3 regions of the Escherichia sp. B1147 genome follow, and region 2 is predicted to be linked to each of the others. Evidence: riboswitches for the same ligand, from Rfam matches in the RefSeq annotation. Region 2 holds a riboswitch; each other region holds the start of a gene.
The links. A riboswitch is a leader RNA that binds a small molecule or an ion and turns the genes downstream of it on or off. The one in region 2 is predicted to bind thiamine pyrophosphate.
Positions count from the first base shown of each region.

Region 1: linked by a shared signal. The riboswitch ahead of thiM (hydroxyethylthiazole kinase) and the one ahead of thiC (phosphomethylpyrimidine synthase ThiC) in region 2 are both predicted to bind thiamine pyrophosphate.
Region 3: linked by a shared signal. The riboswitch ahead of thiB (thiamine ABC transporter substrate binding subunit) and the one ahead of thiC (phosphomethylpyrimidine synthase ThiC) in region 2 are both predicted to bind thiamine pyrophosphate.

Region 1 covers NZ_LFHY01000005.1:490,804-496,084, reverse strand. The annotation lists gene A9180_RS05455 (glycoside hydrolase family 25 protein) at 1-678, opposite strand, end outside; gene thiD (bifunctional hydroxymethylpyrimidine kinase/phosphomethylpyrimidine kinase) at 744-1,544, opposite strand; gene thiM (hydroxyethylthiazole kinase) at 1,541-2,329, opposite strand; TPP riboswitch at 2,364-2,460, opposite strand; gene rcnR (Ni(II)/Co(II)-binding transcriptional repressor RcnR) at 2,552-2,824, opposite strand; gene rcnA (nickel/cobalt efflux protein RcnA) at 2,945-3,757, shown strand; gene rcnB (Ni(II)/Co(II) efflux transporter accessory subunit RcnB) at 3,975-4,313, shown strand; gene A9180_RS05425 (putative fimbrial-like adhesin protein) at 4,395-5,281, opposite strand, start outside.
Region 2 covers NZ_LFHY01000023.1:21,820-27,100, reverse strand. The annotation lists gene hemE (uroporphyrinogen decarboxylase) at 1-945, opposite strand, end outside; gene nudC (NAD(+) diphosphatase) at 985-1,758, opposite strand; gene A9180_RS20890 (Rsd/AlgQ family anti-sigma factor) at 1,853-2,329, shown strand; TPP riboswitch at 2,381-2,481, shown strand; gene thiC (phosphomethylpyrimidine synthase ThiC) at 2,561-4,456, shown strand; gene thiE (thiamine phosphate synthase) at 4,456-5,091, shown strand; gene thiF (thiazole biosynthesis adenylyltransferase ThiF) at 5,084-5,281, shown strand, end outside.
Region 3 covers NZ_LFHY01000002.1:147,542-152,822, forward strand. The annotation lists gene leuD (3-isopropylmalate dehydratase small subunit) at 1-278, shown strand, start outside; gene sgrT (glucose uptake inhibitor SgrT) at 384-515, opposite strand; gene sgrR (DNA-binding transcriptional regulator SgrR) at 604-2,259, shown strand; TPP riboswitch at 2,293-2,392, shown strand; gene thiB (thiamine ABC transporter substrate binding subunit) at 2,423-3,406, shown strand; gene thiP (thiamine/thiamine pyrophosphate ABC transporter permease ThiP) at 3,382-4,992, shown strand; gene thiQ (thiamine ABC transporter ATP-binding protein ThiQ) at 4,976-5,281, shown strand, end outside.

The sequences.
Region 1 (5,281 bases), on a different contig from region 2:
ATTGTCCGGACGACGTTGATAATAGTGAGCCACCCACCACGGATATTCATTGAAATAGCCCGCCAGATTCGTGTGATAAAAAACGGCTCCGGAGTAAATAATCGGCTTTTTTCCCGTGCTTTTTTCGACCATTTTTAGCCACTGACTTACCCGCTTGCGTAATTCCTTCGCCGATAATTTTCCCCGTTCTTCTACGTCCAGTACCGCGGGGAGATCGCCTTGAGAGAAATCCACCGTTTGCAGAAATAATTGCGCCTGATCGGTGGCGGATACCGACGGAGAAAAATAATGATACGCGCCACGCAGCAGGCCATTTTGACGGCTTTGACGCCAGTTACGCGAAAAATAGGGGTCCACCAGGTTTTCGCCTTCCGTCGCCTTAATAAAAGCAAACTGTAAGCGGATACCGTTGTCGCGCATTTTTGCGACACGCTGCCAGTCGATCCGCGCCTGCCAGCGTGAAACATCAATACCGTGAATGGTGTAATTGGCAGGAATGCGAATAGCAAAAGATTTGACCGGACGATAGCCATAAAAGTAGATGTAGTCTTTAATCTGAATTGCTGTCGAATAGAAAAAATTCACCGTCTGGCCAGGATGAATCGCAACAATGGAAATTAGCCCCAGAGTGCATAGCAAAGCGGTGAATTTTTTTCGACTGGCGATTCTTAGCTGCATTGGTTTCATCCCTGAATTTCAGCGCGAAAAAGCTGAAAAATGCCAAAGCAGCTATAGTACGGTGCTCACCACCACGCGTGAAAGTGGTGAACCGGACCAATCCCGTGACCGACTTCCAGCGTGTCTGCCTGCGCTAACGCCGCTGAAAGCCAGCTTTTTGCTTCCTGAACGGTGTCGCCCCAGTTTGTATGGCGCAGACGCAATGCCGCCAGCGCCGCAGAGAGCGTACAACCCGTGCCATGGGTGTTTTTGGTCATAATGCGCGGCGCGGTAAACCGCTGTTCGCCGTCGCGAGTAAACAGCCAATCCGGGCTTTGCTCATCATCCAGATGACCGCCTTTCATCAGCACTGCACCGCAGCCCATCGCCAACAGTGCTCGCCCCTGCTCCCGCATTTCCTGTTCGTTATGCGCATGTGGCGCGTCGAGCAAGGCGGCAGCTTCGGGCAAGTTTGGCGTTATTAATGAAACCCGTGGCAATAATCGACTGCGCAGCGTGGCAACCGCCGAAGGTGAAAGTAGCGGGTCGCCGCTTTTTGCCTGCATGACGGTATCCAGTACCACGTTTTGGATCTGGTAACGTTGCAGCCGTTCTGCCACCGCTTCAACGATATCGGTTTCCGCCAGCATGCCGATTTTGGTGGTGTCGATTCGTACATCGCTGAACACCGAATCAAGTTGTGCAGCGACAAAATCAGGCTCAATGCGATACACCGACTGTACGCCACGGGTATTTTGCGCCACCAGCGCGGTGATTACCGAGCAACCGTACGCACCTAGCGCCGAGAAGGTTTTAAGATCGGCCTGAATTCCTGCACCACCACTCGGATCAGTACCGGCAATCGTCAGAGCGTTAATCCGTTTCATGCCAGTACCTCCTGCGTCAATTGCCAGAGCGCATCAAGGAAATGTGGAACAAAACTGCCCGGCCCCTCGCTTCTGGCGACTGCGCGCTCTCCGGCTTGTTTCATCCAGTGACAGCCAGATGCGACGTTTTCCAGCGTATCGCCAGGTAATGCACAACAGGCAGCAACAACCGCCGATAATGCACAGCCAGTTCCTACCACTTTGGTCATTAACGGATCGCCGCCGTGAATACCAACGGTGCGACGACCATCGGTAATATAATCCACCTCGCCAGTGACCACGACGACTGCGCCAGTTTCCAGAGCCAGAGTTTGCGCAGCAGGCAATGCGCTTACTGTGGCGTCAGTGGTATCCACACCACGGCCACCATTGGAAATGCCCGCTAATGCCATGATTTCCGATGCATTACCGCGTATCGCTGCCGGTTTAAAAGATAAAAGTTCATGACAAAAACGGCGACGATAATCGAGCGCACCAACCGCGACCGGATCAAGCGTCCAGGGCGTTTGGGAGTGTTTTGCATGTTCAACGGCGGCACGCATCGCCCGTGCGCGTGGCTGCGTCAGTGTGCCAACGTTAATCAGCAAAGCACTGGCGATGGCCGAAAATTGACTGGCCTCTTCGGTTTCGATAACCATCGCTGGCGATGCACCGAGCGCCAGCAAGGTATTGGCAGTAAAGGTTTGCACCACATCATTGGTCATGCAATGCACAAGGGGGGAATGTTGGTGAAAAAGGTGTAACGCGTGCGCAGGTTGCGCCGGACTCAGCAGGTCGATTTGCATAGTTTGCTCCTGCCATAACGTGAAGAAGCAATGACCTGGCGGCCTGTGACTTCCCTACGCTGGCATTATCCAGATCAGGTGATACGGGTATTTCTCAGCCTTCACGCAGAAGGGCACCCCGAGTCGTTTAGTTGCGATGATGAATCGCAGATGAGGATGGTAATGTCCCGCGCACACGTTGTAAACGAGGAAAAACGGCGGTATTACAATAATGTTGTGAAATTATTTGATATAAGAATCCAGCACCTTAAGAACAACATCCAGGTCTTCTTCACGCTTTAGCTCATCCCCCTGGTGAACTATGTGTTCCGTCAGATGACCTTTAATCACTTCCCGCATCAAACCGTTTACCGCACCACGGATAGCGGCAATCTGTTGTAGAACGGCAGCGCATTCGTGCGGCTCGTCGAGCATTTTCTTGAGCGCGACGACCTGTCCCTGAATCTTACTGGCGCGTGCTTTCAGTTTCTGTTTATCGCGAATGGTATGAGACATGGTAACACCTGGTTAACAAGATCATGGAAAATCATAGCACTACTAATCTACTGGGGGGTAGTATCATGTACTGGGGGGGAGTAGAATCAGGCCGCCGACTTAATACTAAGAATTATTATCATGACCGAATTTACCACTCTTCTTCAGCAAGGAAACGCCTGGTTTTTCATCCCCAGCGCCATCTTACTTGGTGCGCTACATGGTCTGGAGCCAGGACACTCAAAAACGATGATGGCGGCGTTTATTATCGCCATTAAAGGCACCATCAAACAGGCGGTGATGCTTGGACTGGCGGCAACCATATCGCATACCGTGGTAGTCTGGTTGATTGCTTTTGGTGGGATGGTGATAAGCAAACGCTTTACTGCGCAGTCAGCGGAACCGTGGCTCCAGCTGATTTCCGCGGTGATCATTATTGGCACCGCGTTCTGGATGTTCTGGCGCACCTGGCGCGGCGAACGAAGCTGGCTTGAGAATATGCACGGGCATGATCATGAACATCATCACGACCACGAACATCACCACCATCATGAACATAGCGACAGCGAAGAGTATCAGGATGCCCATGCACGAGCCCATGCCAATGACATTAAACGCCGCTTCGATGGCAGAGAAGTGACCAACTGGCAAATTTTATTGTTTGGTTTAACAGGTGGACTGATCCCCTGCCCAGCGGCAATTACCGTGCTATTGATTTGCATTCAGTTGAAAGCCCTGACACTGGGCGCAACACTGGTCGTCAGTTTCAGCATTGGCCTGGCGTTAACGCTGGTCACCGTAGGCGTTGGGGCGGCAATCAGTGTTCAACAGGTTGCAAAACGCTGGCGCGGATTTAACACTGTCGCTAAACGCGCCCCCTATTTCTCCAGTCTGTTAATTGGCTTAGTCGGGTTGTATATGGGAGTGCATGGCTTTATGGGTATTATGAGATAAAACAATTACCTGGGCTTCGCTATCCCTTTAGCCCAGGATGATTCTTAAATCAACTTATTCCGCTGACTTCTCGTTCAATGAGGATGCTTTTGCTGCATCCTTTCATTTACACTTTTTACGAAATCATGGGATCACTAACAAAATATCTCTTGTCGGTTATATTGTATGGCAGGAAAGATATGCGACTGATTTTACTGATCCCCAAAGTGGAGAGTATATGACCATAAAAAATAAGATGTTGCTGGGTGCGCTTTTGCTGGTAACCAGCGCAGCATGGGCCGCACCAGCCACCGCGGGTTCGACCAATGCCTCGGGAATTTCAAAGTATGAGTTAAGCAGTTTCATTGCTGACTTCAAGCATTTCAAACCAGGTGACACCGTACCAGAAATGTACCGTACCGATGAGTACAACATTAAGCAGTGGCAGTTGCGTAATCTGCCCGCCCCTGACGCCGGAACCCACTGGACCTATATGGGCGGTGCATATGTGCTGATCAACGATACCGACGGGAAAATCATTAAAGCCTACGATGGTGAGATTTTTTATCATCGCTAAAAAAAGCCCCCTCGGAGAGAGGGGGAAATGCAGACACCTTATTATTTTTTATTATTAGCCACTTACTGGTCTTGCTTGCTATTAGTCGTATTTCACGTTGATTAATGCGGTTGCCTCCAGTGCGCCAGATTTAACTTTATTTTTATCATAAACATAGTAACTGGCTGTTACTGGAATTGAAACCGTTGTATCTGTAATTTTTGACTTCGCCGCAATTTCTTTTAAATTTGTGTATCCTTTACTGCTGTCAGTGATATTTAAAAGTGTGACTGGCGAACCATCATTTTCAAGAATAAATCCTACGCCATTATCTTCCGGCCCTTTCAGTACCGTGTTACTGTTGGTTAACAAGTCAGAACTTGATAAATACACCTGCATTTTCCGTGATGTTTGATTTTGTTGACCTAATAAATTTTTACAACGCAGAATAATATTCCCTTCTTCACTATTTATTGTTGCTTTGTTACCTGTGTCTGGTAATTGTGAAACGGGAATACTCTTTAAAGTAATTAATAAATCATCAGGTTTGCAGGTCGTTGTTATCGGGTTGTATGATAATGCCAGATTAAAGGAATAGACACCGGCATTTTGTGCCAATGCATTTCTGTAGCTATTCACACATGCATCCCACGACTTTCCTCCTAACAGACACATTAAAAATTGCACTGCGGCACTCCCACGCGTTGTTGATGAAGCACTGGATAATGTCGCGACACCATTAATCATCACTGCTCCGCCGCCCCCCGCAGAAACATTCACTTTCGCGTTACTGGCCACCGATGTCACGGTTACTGAATAACCATTTGTGAAGCTGGTCTGGTTATTTGATAATGTGATGCTGTTTTTATTAGTCCATTCAAAATGTAAATTTAATTTAATGGTATCGTTATAAAGCCCAACAATAATATCCGAAGGACTCATAGGGGCGATGGTATTCGTACTCACACATGACGAATCATTAAAATTAT
Region 2 (5,281 bases):
GAAACCTGCAAGTATAGACGCCACTTCTTCTTCAATGCGGGCAGGCGGTGCATACAGCATTGATGGGTCCATATTGCCCTGCAGCGCGACTTTATCACCCACGCGGCGGCGCGCATCGGCAATGTCCGTTGTCCAGTCGAGGCCCAGCGCGTCGCAGCCGGTTTCTGCCATGGCTTCCAGCCACTGTCCGCCGCCTTTGGTAAACAGCGTCACCGGCACGCGGCGACCGTCGTTCTCACGCAGTAAGCCATCAACTATTTTATGCATGTAATAGAGCGAGAACTGTTGATAATCACGCCCGGTGAGCACGCCGCCCCAGGTGTCGAAAATCATCACTGCCTGAGCACCGGCTTTAATCTGCGCGTTCAGATACAGAGTGACGCTTTTCGCCAGTTTATCGAGTAGCGCGTGCAGCGCCTGCGGCTCGGCATACATCATTTTTTTGATCACGGTGAAAGCTTTGCTGCTGCCGCCTTCCACCATGTAGGTCGCCAGCGTCCACGGACTGCCGGAAAAACCAATCAGCGGCACTTCGCCTTTCAGTTCGCGGCGAATGGTACGCACCGCGTTCATCACGTAACCCAGCTCATCTTCCGGGTCCGGTATTGGCAGTTTATCGACGTCAGCTTTGCAGGTGACTGGCGAGGTAAAACGCGGACCTTCTCCGGCTTCAAAATAGAGCCCTAACCCCATCGCGTCCGGAACGGTGAGGATATCGGAAAAGAGGATCGCCGCATCCAGCGGATAGCGACGCAGCGGTTGCAAAGTCACTTCGCACGCCAGCTCGGCGTTTTTGCAAAGCGACATAAAATCGCCCGCCTGGGCGCGGGTGGCTTTGTATTCCGGTAGATAGCGGCCCGCCTGGCGCATCATCCATACTGGAGTGACATCAACGGGCTGGCGCAACAGCGCCCGCAGATAACGATCGTTTTTAAGTTCGGTCATTTTGGCTGTTCCTTAGTGCGTCAGGCGGTCAGTGTATCATCACTCATACTCTGCCCGACACATCGCCACCGTATCTTCTATCAGACGGCGCGCCACGGTGCCGGGCGGCGGGAGTAACGGCAAATCGTCATAGCGATACCAGTTCGCCTCAAGCAATTCTTTCGGGTCAATGACGATATCGCCGCTGTCATATTCCGCCATAAACGCGGTCATTAAAGACTGAGGAAACGGCCACGGTTGGGAGGTCACATAACGCAGATTTTTGACTTTAATTCCGCTCTCTTCCATCACTTCCCGCGCGACTGCCTGCTCGAGGGTTTCGCCCACTTCAACGAATCCGGCAAGTACCGTATGGACACCGTTTCGATGGCGGGTATGCTGGGCAAGAAGGATCGAATCATCGCGACGGATGGCAACGATAATGCAGGGGGCAATTTGTGGATAGTAACGCTCACGGCAGTGACTGCACAGCATTGCCCATTCGGTTTTGCTCGGATACATCTCATGGCCGCAGTAGCCGCAATATTTATGTGAGCGGTAAAACTCCGCCAGTTGCACACCGCGCCCAGCCAGTTGAAACAGCCCAACATCCAGATCAATCACCTGACGTACCGATCCCATATCGTGACGACGCTGCTGTTGCACTAGCCAAACAGGTTCTCCCTGCCATTCGCCTATATGCAGTGCGCGCTGACCCACAAGATCGAAATTTGCCGCTTCGCCGTATGGTAATTCTCCCTTCGGCAACCATAATTTTTGTTCATGACTGACTACCCACCAGCCGTGATCTAATTTTTCAATTATACGATCCATAGCTCTTGCACTACCTTTGCATCACTGGCATGTTTAACATGGTTTTTACATTTCTCACTGAGCAGTTTTTGAATACAAACTTGCGGAGTCAATCATGCTTAACCAGCTCGATAACCTGACGGAGCACGTCAGAGGAAGTAACAAACTGGTTGATCGCTGGCTACATGTACGTAAGCATCTGCTCGTGGCTTACTACAATCTGGTTGGCATTAAGCCTGGCAAAGAATCGTACATGAGGCTGAATGAAAAAGCCCTTGATGATTTTTGCCAGAGTCTGGTCGACTACCTGTCTGCTGGACATTTCAGTATTTATGAACGCATTCTTCATAAACTAGAAGGCAACGGGCAACTCGCTCATGCCGCGAAGATTTGGCCGCAGCTGGAAGCCAACACGCAACAGATTATGGATTACTATGATTCCAGCCTGGAAACCGCCATCGATCATGATAATTACCTTGAGTTTCAACAGGTTTTATCTGACATCGGCGAGGCGCTGGAAGCACGCTTCGTACTGGAAGATAAGCTGATTCTGCTGGTGCTTGACGCCGCTCGCGTCAAACATCCTGCTTGAGTTCTGCGCTGTTAACGCGTAATTTACATTCAATGCCCCGTTTGCGGGGCTAATTTCTTGTCGGAGTGCCTTAACTGGCTGAGACCGTTCATTCGGGATCCGCGGAACCTGATCAGGCTAATACCTGCGAAGGGAACAAGAGTTAATCTGCTATCGCATCGCCTTTGCGGCGATCGTCTCTTGCTTCATCCGTCGTCTGACAAGCCACGTCCTTAACTTTTGGAATGAGCTATGTCTGCAACAAAACTGACCCGCCGCGAACAGCGCGCCCAGGCCCAACATTTTATCGACACCCTGGAAGGCACCGCCTTTCCCAACTCAAAACGCATTTACATCACCGGCACACATCCCGGCGTGCGTGTGCCAATGCGTGAGATCCAGCTTAACCCGACGCTAATTGGCGGCAGCAAAGAACAGCCGCAGTACGAAGAAAACGAAGCGATTCCGGTCTACGACACCTCCGGCCCGTATGGCGATCCGCAGATCGCCATTAACGTGCAGCAAGGGCTGGCAAAGCTGCGTCAGCCGTGGATCGAGGCGCGCGGCGATACCGAAGAACTCACCGTGCGCAGTTCCGATTACAGCAAAGCGCGGCTGGCAGATGATGGCCTCGACGAGCTGCGTTTTAGCGGCGTATTAACGCCAAAACGCGCCAAAGCAGGCCGCCGCGTCACGCAGTTGCACTACGCCCGTCAGGGCATCATCACACCGGAGATGGAATTCATCGCCATTCGCGAGAATATGGGACGCGAGCGCATTCGTAGCGAAGTTTTGCGCCACCAGCATCCTGGAATGAGCTTTGGTGCTCGCCTGCCGGAAAATATCACCGCGGAATTTGTCCGTGATGAAGTCGCTGCCGGACGTGCCATTATCCCTGCTAATATCAATCATCCGGAATCGGAGCCGATGATCATTGGTCGCAACTTCCTGGTAAAAGTTAACGCCAATATCGGCAACTCGGCGGTCACCTCTTCCATCGAAGAAGAAGTGGAAAAACTGGTGTGGTCCACGCGCTGGGGAGCGGATACGGTGATGGATCTCTCCACCGGTCGCTATATTCACGAAACCCGCGAGTGGATTTTGCGTAACAGCCCGGTGCCGATCGGTACTGTGCCGATCTACCAGGCGCTGGAGAAAGTTAACGGGATCGCTGAAGATCTTACCTGGGAAACGTTCCGCGACACACTGCTGGAACAGGCCGAGCAGGGAGTGGATTACTTCACTATCCATGCGGGCGTGCTGCTGCGCTACGTGCCGATGACCGCCAAACGTCTGACCGGTATTGTGTCGCGCGGCGGTTCGATTATGGCGAAATGGTGCCTCTCCCACCATCAGGAAAATTTCCTCTATCAACACTTCCGCGAAATTTGTGAAATCTGTGCCGCTTATGACGTTTCGCTGTCATTGGGCGACGGCCTGCGTCCCGGTTCTATTCAGGACGCCAACGATGAAGCGCAGTTTGCCGAGCTGCATACGCTGGGCGAACTGACCAAAATCGCCTGGGAATATGACGTGCAGGTGATGATTGAAGGCCCGGGGCATGTGCCGATGCAGATGATCCGCCGCAATATGACCGAGGAGTTAGAGCGCTGCCATGAAGCGCCGTTCTATACCCTCGGGCCGCTGACCACCGACATTGCGCCGGGCTATGACCACTTCACGTCAGGGATTGGCGCGGCGATGATTGGCTGGTTTGGCTGCGCGATGCTTTGTTACGTAACGCCAAAAGAGCATCTGGGTCTGCCTAATAAAGAAGATGTTAAGCAGGGGCTTATCACCTATAAGATTGCTGCCCACGCCGCCGACCTGGCGAAAGGGCATCCGGGTGCGCAAATTCGCGATAACGCCATGTCGAAAGCCCGCTTCGAATTTCGCTGGGAAGACCAGTTTAATCTGGCCCTCGACCCGTTTACCGCCCGCGCTTATCACGATGAAACCCTGCCGCAAGAATCCGGCAAAGTCGCCCATTTTTGCTCCATGTGTGGGCCGAAATTCTGCTCGATGAAAATCAGCCAGGAAGTACGTGATTACGCCGCCGCGCAAACCATTGAAGTGGGAATGGCGGATATGTCAGAGAACTTCCGCGCCAGAGGCGGGGAAATCTACCTGCGTAAGGAGGAAGCGTGATGTATCAGCCTGATTTTCCTCCCGTACCTTTTCGTTTAGGACTGTACCCGGTAGTGGACAGCGTACAGTGGATCGAACGCCTGCTGGATGCAGGCGTGCGTACTCTCCAGCTACGCATCAAAGATCAGCGCGATGAAGAGGTGGAAGCCGATGTCGTGGCGGCAATTGCGCTGGGCCGCCGCTATAACGCGCGGCTGTTTATCAACGATTACTGGCGGTTGGCGATTAAGCATCAGGCGTATGGCGTCCATTTGGGGCAGGAAGATTTGCAAGCCACCGATCTCCACGCCATCCACGCGGCAGGTCTGCGACTGGGCGTTTCGACCCATGATGATATGGAGATCGACGTCGCACTGGCAGCACGTCCTTCTTATATCGCGCTGGGACATGTGTTCCAGACGCAAACCAAACAGATGCCTTCTGCACCGCAGGGGCTGGAACAGCTGGCGCGGCACATTGAGCGTCTGGCGGATTATCCCACCGTGGCGATTGGCGGTATCAATCTGGCGCGCGCGCCTGCAGTGATGGCGACGGGTGTCGGCAGTATCGCCGTCGTCAGCGCCATTACCCAGGCAGCAGACTGGCGTGCGGCAACGGCACAGTTGCTGGAAATAGCAGGAGTTGGCGATGAATGACCGTGATTTTATGCGTTATAGCCGCCAAATTCTGCTCGATGATATTGCCATTGAAGGGCAGCAAAAACTGCTCGACAGCCAGGTGCTGATTATCGGTCTTGGCGGGCTGGGTACGCCCGCTGCGCTGTACCTGGCGGGCGCTGGCGTCGGGACGCTGGTACTGGCAGATGACGACGATGTGCATTTAAGT
Region 3 (5,281 bases), on a different contig from region 2:
TCTATGGCAACAGCTTTAACAACCAACTGCTGCCGGTGAAATTAAGCGATGCCGAAGTGGATGAGCTGTTTGCGCTGGTGCAAGCCAATCCGGGGATTCATTTCGATGTGGATCTGGAAGCTCAGGAAGTGAAAGCGGGTGATAAAACTTATCGCTTTGCTATTGATGCCTTCCGCCGCCACTGCATGATGAACGGTCTGGACAGCATCGGGCTGACCTTGCAGCACGACGACGCCATTGCCATTTATGAAGAGAAGCAACCGGCGTTTATGCGTTAGTTTGTACGCCGTCCGGCTCAATCGCCAAAAAGAAAAAAGCCAGCAGGTATTCACTGCTGGCGTGGCGATTAACACCAATACTCAGTCACACATGATGTCCGCAAATCAGTAGTCAGAATCACTCCCCTCCCACTGCATCAGCTCTTCAAGCATGATTAATCGTTGTGGAACGCTTAACCAACGCAACCAGCACAACGTCGCTGTCGCGGTAAAATAGTGCTGATAAAACTGACGCATGGGACACCTCCTTGCTTCATCGTTAAGAATTATTGACTTAATATAGGGAAAATTAAATTGCTGACTTTTGCGCAGGAGTTCCCCTTTTATGCCTTCTGGTCGTCTGCAACAACAGTTCATCCGCCTGTGGCAATGCTGCGAGGGTAGATCGCAGGACACGACGCTCAACGAACTGGCAGAGTTATTGAGCTGCTCCCGCCGTCATATGCGCACCCTGCTCAACACCATGCAGGATCGCGGCTGGTTAACATGGGAAGCGGAAGTCGGGCGCGGTAAACGCTCGCGTCTGACATTCCTCTACACCGGGCTGGCGCTTCAGCAACAACGGGCGGAAGACCTGCTGGAGCAGGATCGCATTGACCAGTTGGTGCAGCTAGTCGGTGACAAAACTGCCGTGCGGCAAATGCTGATTTCTCATCTGGGACGCAGCTTCCGCCAGGGTCGGCACATCCTGCGTGTCCTCTACTATCGTCCGTTGCGCAACCTGCTACCCGGCAGCGCATTGCGCCGTTCTGAAACCCATATCGCCCGGCAAATCTTCAGTTCGCTCACGCGCGTAAATGAGGAAAATGGGGAACTGGAGGCAGATATAGCCCACCACTGGCAGCAAATTTCCCCACTCCACTGGCGCTTCTTTTTGCGCCCAGGGGTCCATTTTCATCATGGCCGTGAACTTGAAATGGACGATGTGATCGCCTCATTGAAACGGATCAATACGCTGCCGCTCTATTCCCACATTGCTGAAATTGTGTCGCCGACGCCCTGGACGCTGGATATCCATCTCACGCAGCCGGACCGCTGGTTGCCGTTATTGCTGGGGCAAGTTCCGGCGATGATCCTGCCACGTGAATGGGAAACCATCAGTAACTTTGCCAGCCATCCCATCGGCACCGGTCCATATGCGGTAATGCGTAACAGCAGCAATCAACTGAAAATTCAGGCATTCGACGATTTCTTCGGTTATCGGGCGCTAATCGACGAAGTTAACGTCTGGGTCTTGCCGGAAATTGCCGACGAGCCAGCCGGAGGGCTGATGCTGAAAGGACCACAGGGCGAGGAAAAAGAGATTGAAAGTCGCCTGGAGGAAGGCTGCTATTATTTACTGTTCGACAGTCGGACTCATCGCGGGGCGAATCAGCAAGTCAGAGACTGGATAAGCTATGTGCTTTCGCCGACCAATCTGGTTTATTTCGCCGAGGAACAGTACCAGCAACTGTGGTTTCCGGCCTATGGGCTGCTCCCCCGCTGGCACCATGCCCGCCCCACGCATTGCGAAAAGCCTGCCGGGCTGGAACATCTCACCCTGACATTTTATCAGGATCATATTGAACATCGGGTCATTGCCGGGATCATGCAGCAGATTCTGGCGAGTCATCAGGTTACGCTGGAAATCAAAGAGATCAGCTACGATCAGTGGCACGAAGGTGAGTTCGAAAGCGACATCTGGCTTAACAGCGCCAACTTTACGCTGCCGCTGGATTTTTCACTGTTCGCGCACTTGTGCGAAGTGCCGCTGCTGCAACACTGTATTCCTCTCGACTGGCAAGCCGACGCCGCCCGCTGGCGTAATGGTGAGATGAATCTGGCGAACTGGTGCCAACAGTTGGTCACCAGCAAAGCGATGGTGCCGCTTATCCATCACTGGTTGATCATTCAGGGGCAACGCAGTATGCGCGGCCTGCGTATGAATACCCTCGGCTGGTTCGATTTTAAATCAGCGTGGTTTGCGCCGCCGGATCCATGATTGCTGGTTGATAACAAAATCACTACACTAACGCCGTTCTCAACGGGGTGCCACGCAGACGCGTGCGCTGAGAAAATACCCGTCGAACCTGATCCGGATAACGCCGGCGAAGGGATTTGAGGCTCCTTCTCAAGTCCTTTGCCACTCTTTTTTGAGGTGCAAAGTGTTAAAAAAATGTCTTCCCCTGCTGTTGCTGTGCACAGCGCCCGTTTTCGCTAAACCCGTTCTGACTGTTTATACCTACGACTCCTTCGCTGCCGACTGGGGGCCAGGTCCGGTAGTCAAAAAAGCCTTTGAAGCCGACTGTAATTGCGAACTGAAACTGGTGGCGCTGGAAGATGGCGTCTCACTGCTCAACCGTCTGCGGATGGAAGGCAAAAACAGCAAAGCTGATGTGGTGCTGGGGCTGGATAACAATTTGTTAGATGCAGCCAGCAAAACCGGACTGTTCGCCAAAAGTGGCGTGCCAGCGGATGCCGTTAACGTTCCCGGCGGCTGGAATAATGACACTTTCGTACCATTTGATTACGGCTACTTCGCCTTCGTCTATGACAAGAACAAACTGAAAAATCCGCCGCAAAGCCTGAAAGAACTGGTTGAGAGCGATCAGAACTGGCGGGTGATTTATCAGGATCCACGCACCAGTACGCCGGGCCTGGGTCTGCTGCTGTGGATGCAAAAAGTCTATGGCGATGACGCCCCACAAGCCTGGCAGAAGCTGGCGAAGAAAACCGTCACAGTCACCAAAGGCTGGAGCGAAGCCTACGGCCTGTTTTTAAAAGGCGAAAGCGATCTGGTATTGAGCTACACCACTTCTCCGGCTTATCACATTCTCGAAGAGAAAAAAGATAACTACGCCGCCGCGAACTTTAGCGAAGGCCACTATCTGCAAGTGGAAGTTGCCGCCCGCACCGCTGCCAGCAAGCAGCCGGAGCTGGCGCAAAAATTCCTTCAGTTTATGGTTTCTCCGGCTTTCCAGAATGCGATCCCAACCGGCAACTGGATGTATCCGGTGGCAAACGTCGCGCTACCTGCCGGATTTGAACAACTGACCAAACCGGCCACCACGCTGGAGTTCACGCCCGCCGAAGTGGCGGCACAACGTCAGACATGGATTAGCGAATGGCAACGCGCCGTCACCCGTTAATTCCCGGCTGGTTAATTCCAGGTGTAAGCGCCGCCACGCTGGTGGTGGCGGTTGCGCTGGCGGCCTTTCTCGCCCTGTGGTGGAACGCGCCGCAGGGTGACTGGTCGGCCATCTGGCAGGATAGCTACCTGTGGCATGTGGTGCGCTTCTCCTTCTGGCAGGCGTTTCTCTCGGCGCTGCTATCTGTCGTACCGGCGATATTCCTTGCCCGCGCCCTCTATCGCAGGCGCTTTCCTGGACGCCTGGCGATGTTGCGTCTGTGCGCAATGACCTTGATCCTCCCGGTGCTGGTTGCCGTTTTCGGCATTCTTAGCGTCTATGGCCGCCATGGCTGGCTGGCATCGCTCTGGCAATCGCTTGGTCTGGAGTGGACCTTTTCGCCCTACGGCCTGCAAGGCATTTTGCTGGCGCACGTATTTTTTAATCTGCCGATGGCGAGCCGTTTATTACTTCAGGCACTGGAAAACATTCCCGGCGAACAACGTCAACTTGCCGCCCAGCTTGGGATGCGCGGCTGGCATTTTTTCCGCTTCGTTGAATGGCCGTGGTTACGGCGACAAATCCCGCCGGTTGCTGCGCTTATCTTTATGCTCTGTTTCGCCAGCTTCGCCACCGTGCTGTCGCTGGGGGGCGGTCCACAGGCGACCACTATCGAACTGGCAATCTATCAGGCGCTGAGTTACGACTACGATCCCGCCCGCGCGGCGATGCTGGCATTGATCCAGATGGTGTGCTGCCTTGGGCTGGTGCTGCTGAGTCAGCGATTAAGTAAGGCCATTGCGCCCGGCACCACGTTGCTGCAAGGCTGGCGCGACCCGGACGATCGTCTGCATAGTCGCATTTGCGACACTGTGTTGATCGTACTTGCGCTGCTGTTGTTGCTGCCGCCGTTACTGGCGGTGATTGTCGATGGTGTAAATCGCCAATTGCCGGAAGTGCTGGCGCAACCCGTGCTGTGGCAGGCGCTGTGGACCTCGTTGCGTATTGCACTGGCGGCAGGCGTATTGTGCGTGGTGCTGACCATGATGCTGCTATGGAGCAGTCGCGAACTGCGGGCGCGGCAAAAAATGCTGGCGGGTCAGACGCTGGAAATGAGCGGCATGTTGATCCTCGCTATGCCGGGCATTGTGCTGGCAACGGGCTTCTTTTTACTGCTCAACAACACTATTGGCCTGCCACAATCTGCTGACGGCATTGTGATTTTCACCAATGCGTTAATGGCGATCCCTTATGCGCTGAAGGTGCTGGAAAATCCGATGCGCGATATTACCGCCCGCTACAGCATGTTGTGTCAGTCACTGGGTATTGAAGGATGGTCGCGCCTAAAAGTGGTGGAACTGCGCGCGCTGAAACGCCCGCTGGCGCAGGCGCTGGCCTTTGCCTGTGTGCTGTCGATTGGTGATTTTGGCGTGGTGGCATTGTTCGGTAATGATGACTTCCGCACTTTGCCGTTTTATCTCTACCAGCAAATTGGCTCTTACCGCAGCCAGGACGGCGCGGTTACCGCGTTAATTCTGCTGCTGCTCTGTTTTCTGCTCTTTACCGTGATTGAAAAACTACCGGTGCGAAATGTTAAAACTGACTGATATCACCTGGCTTTATCACCATTTGCCGATGCGTTTTAGCTTAACGGTGGAACGCGGCGAGCAGGTGGCGATCCTCGGACCAAGCGGCGCAGGTAAAAGTACTCTGCTGAATTTGATCGCCGGTTTTCTGACGCCAGCCAGCGGTTCGCTGACTATCGACGGCGTAGATCACACAACTATGCCGCCATCACACCGTCCGGTATCGATGCTGTTTCAGGAGAACAACCTGTTCAGTCACCTGACGGTCGCGCAAAACATCGGGCTGGGGCTTAATCCGGGCTTGAAGCTG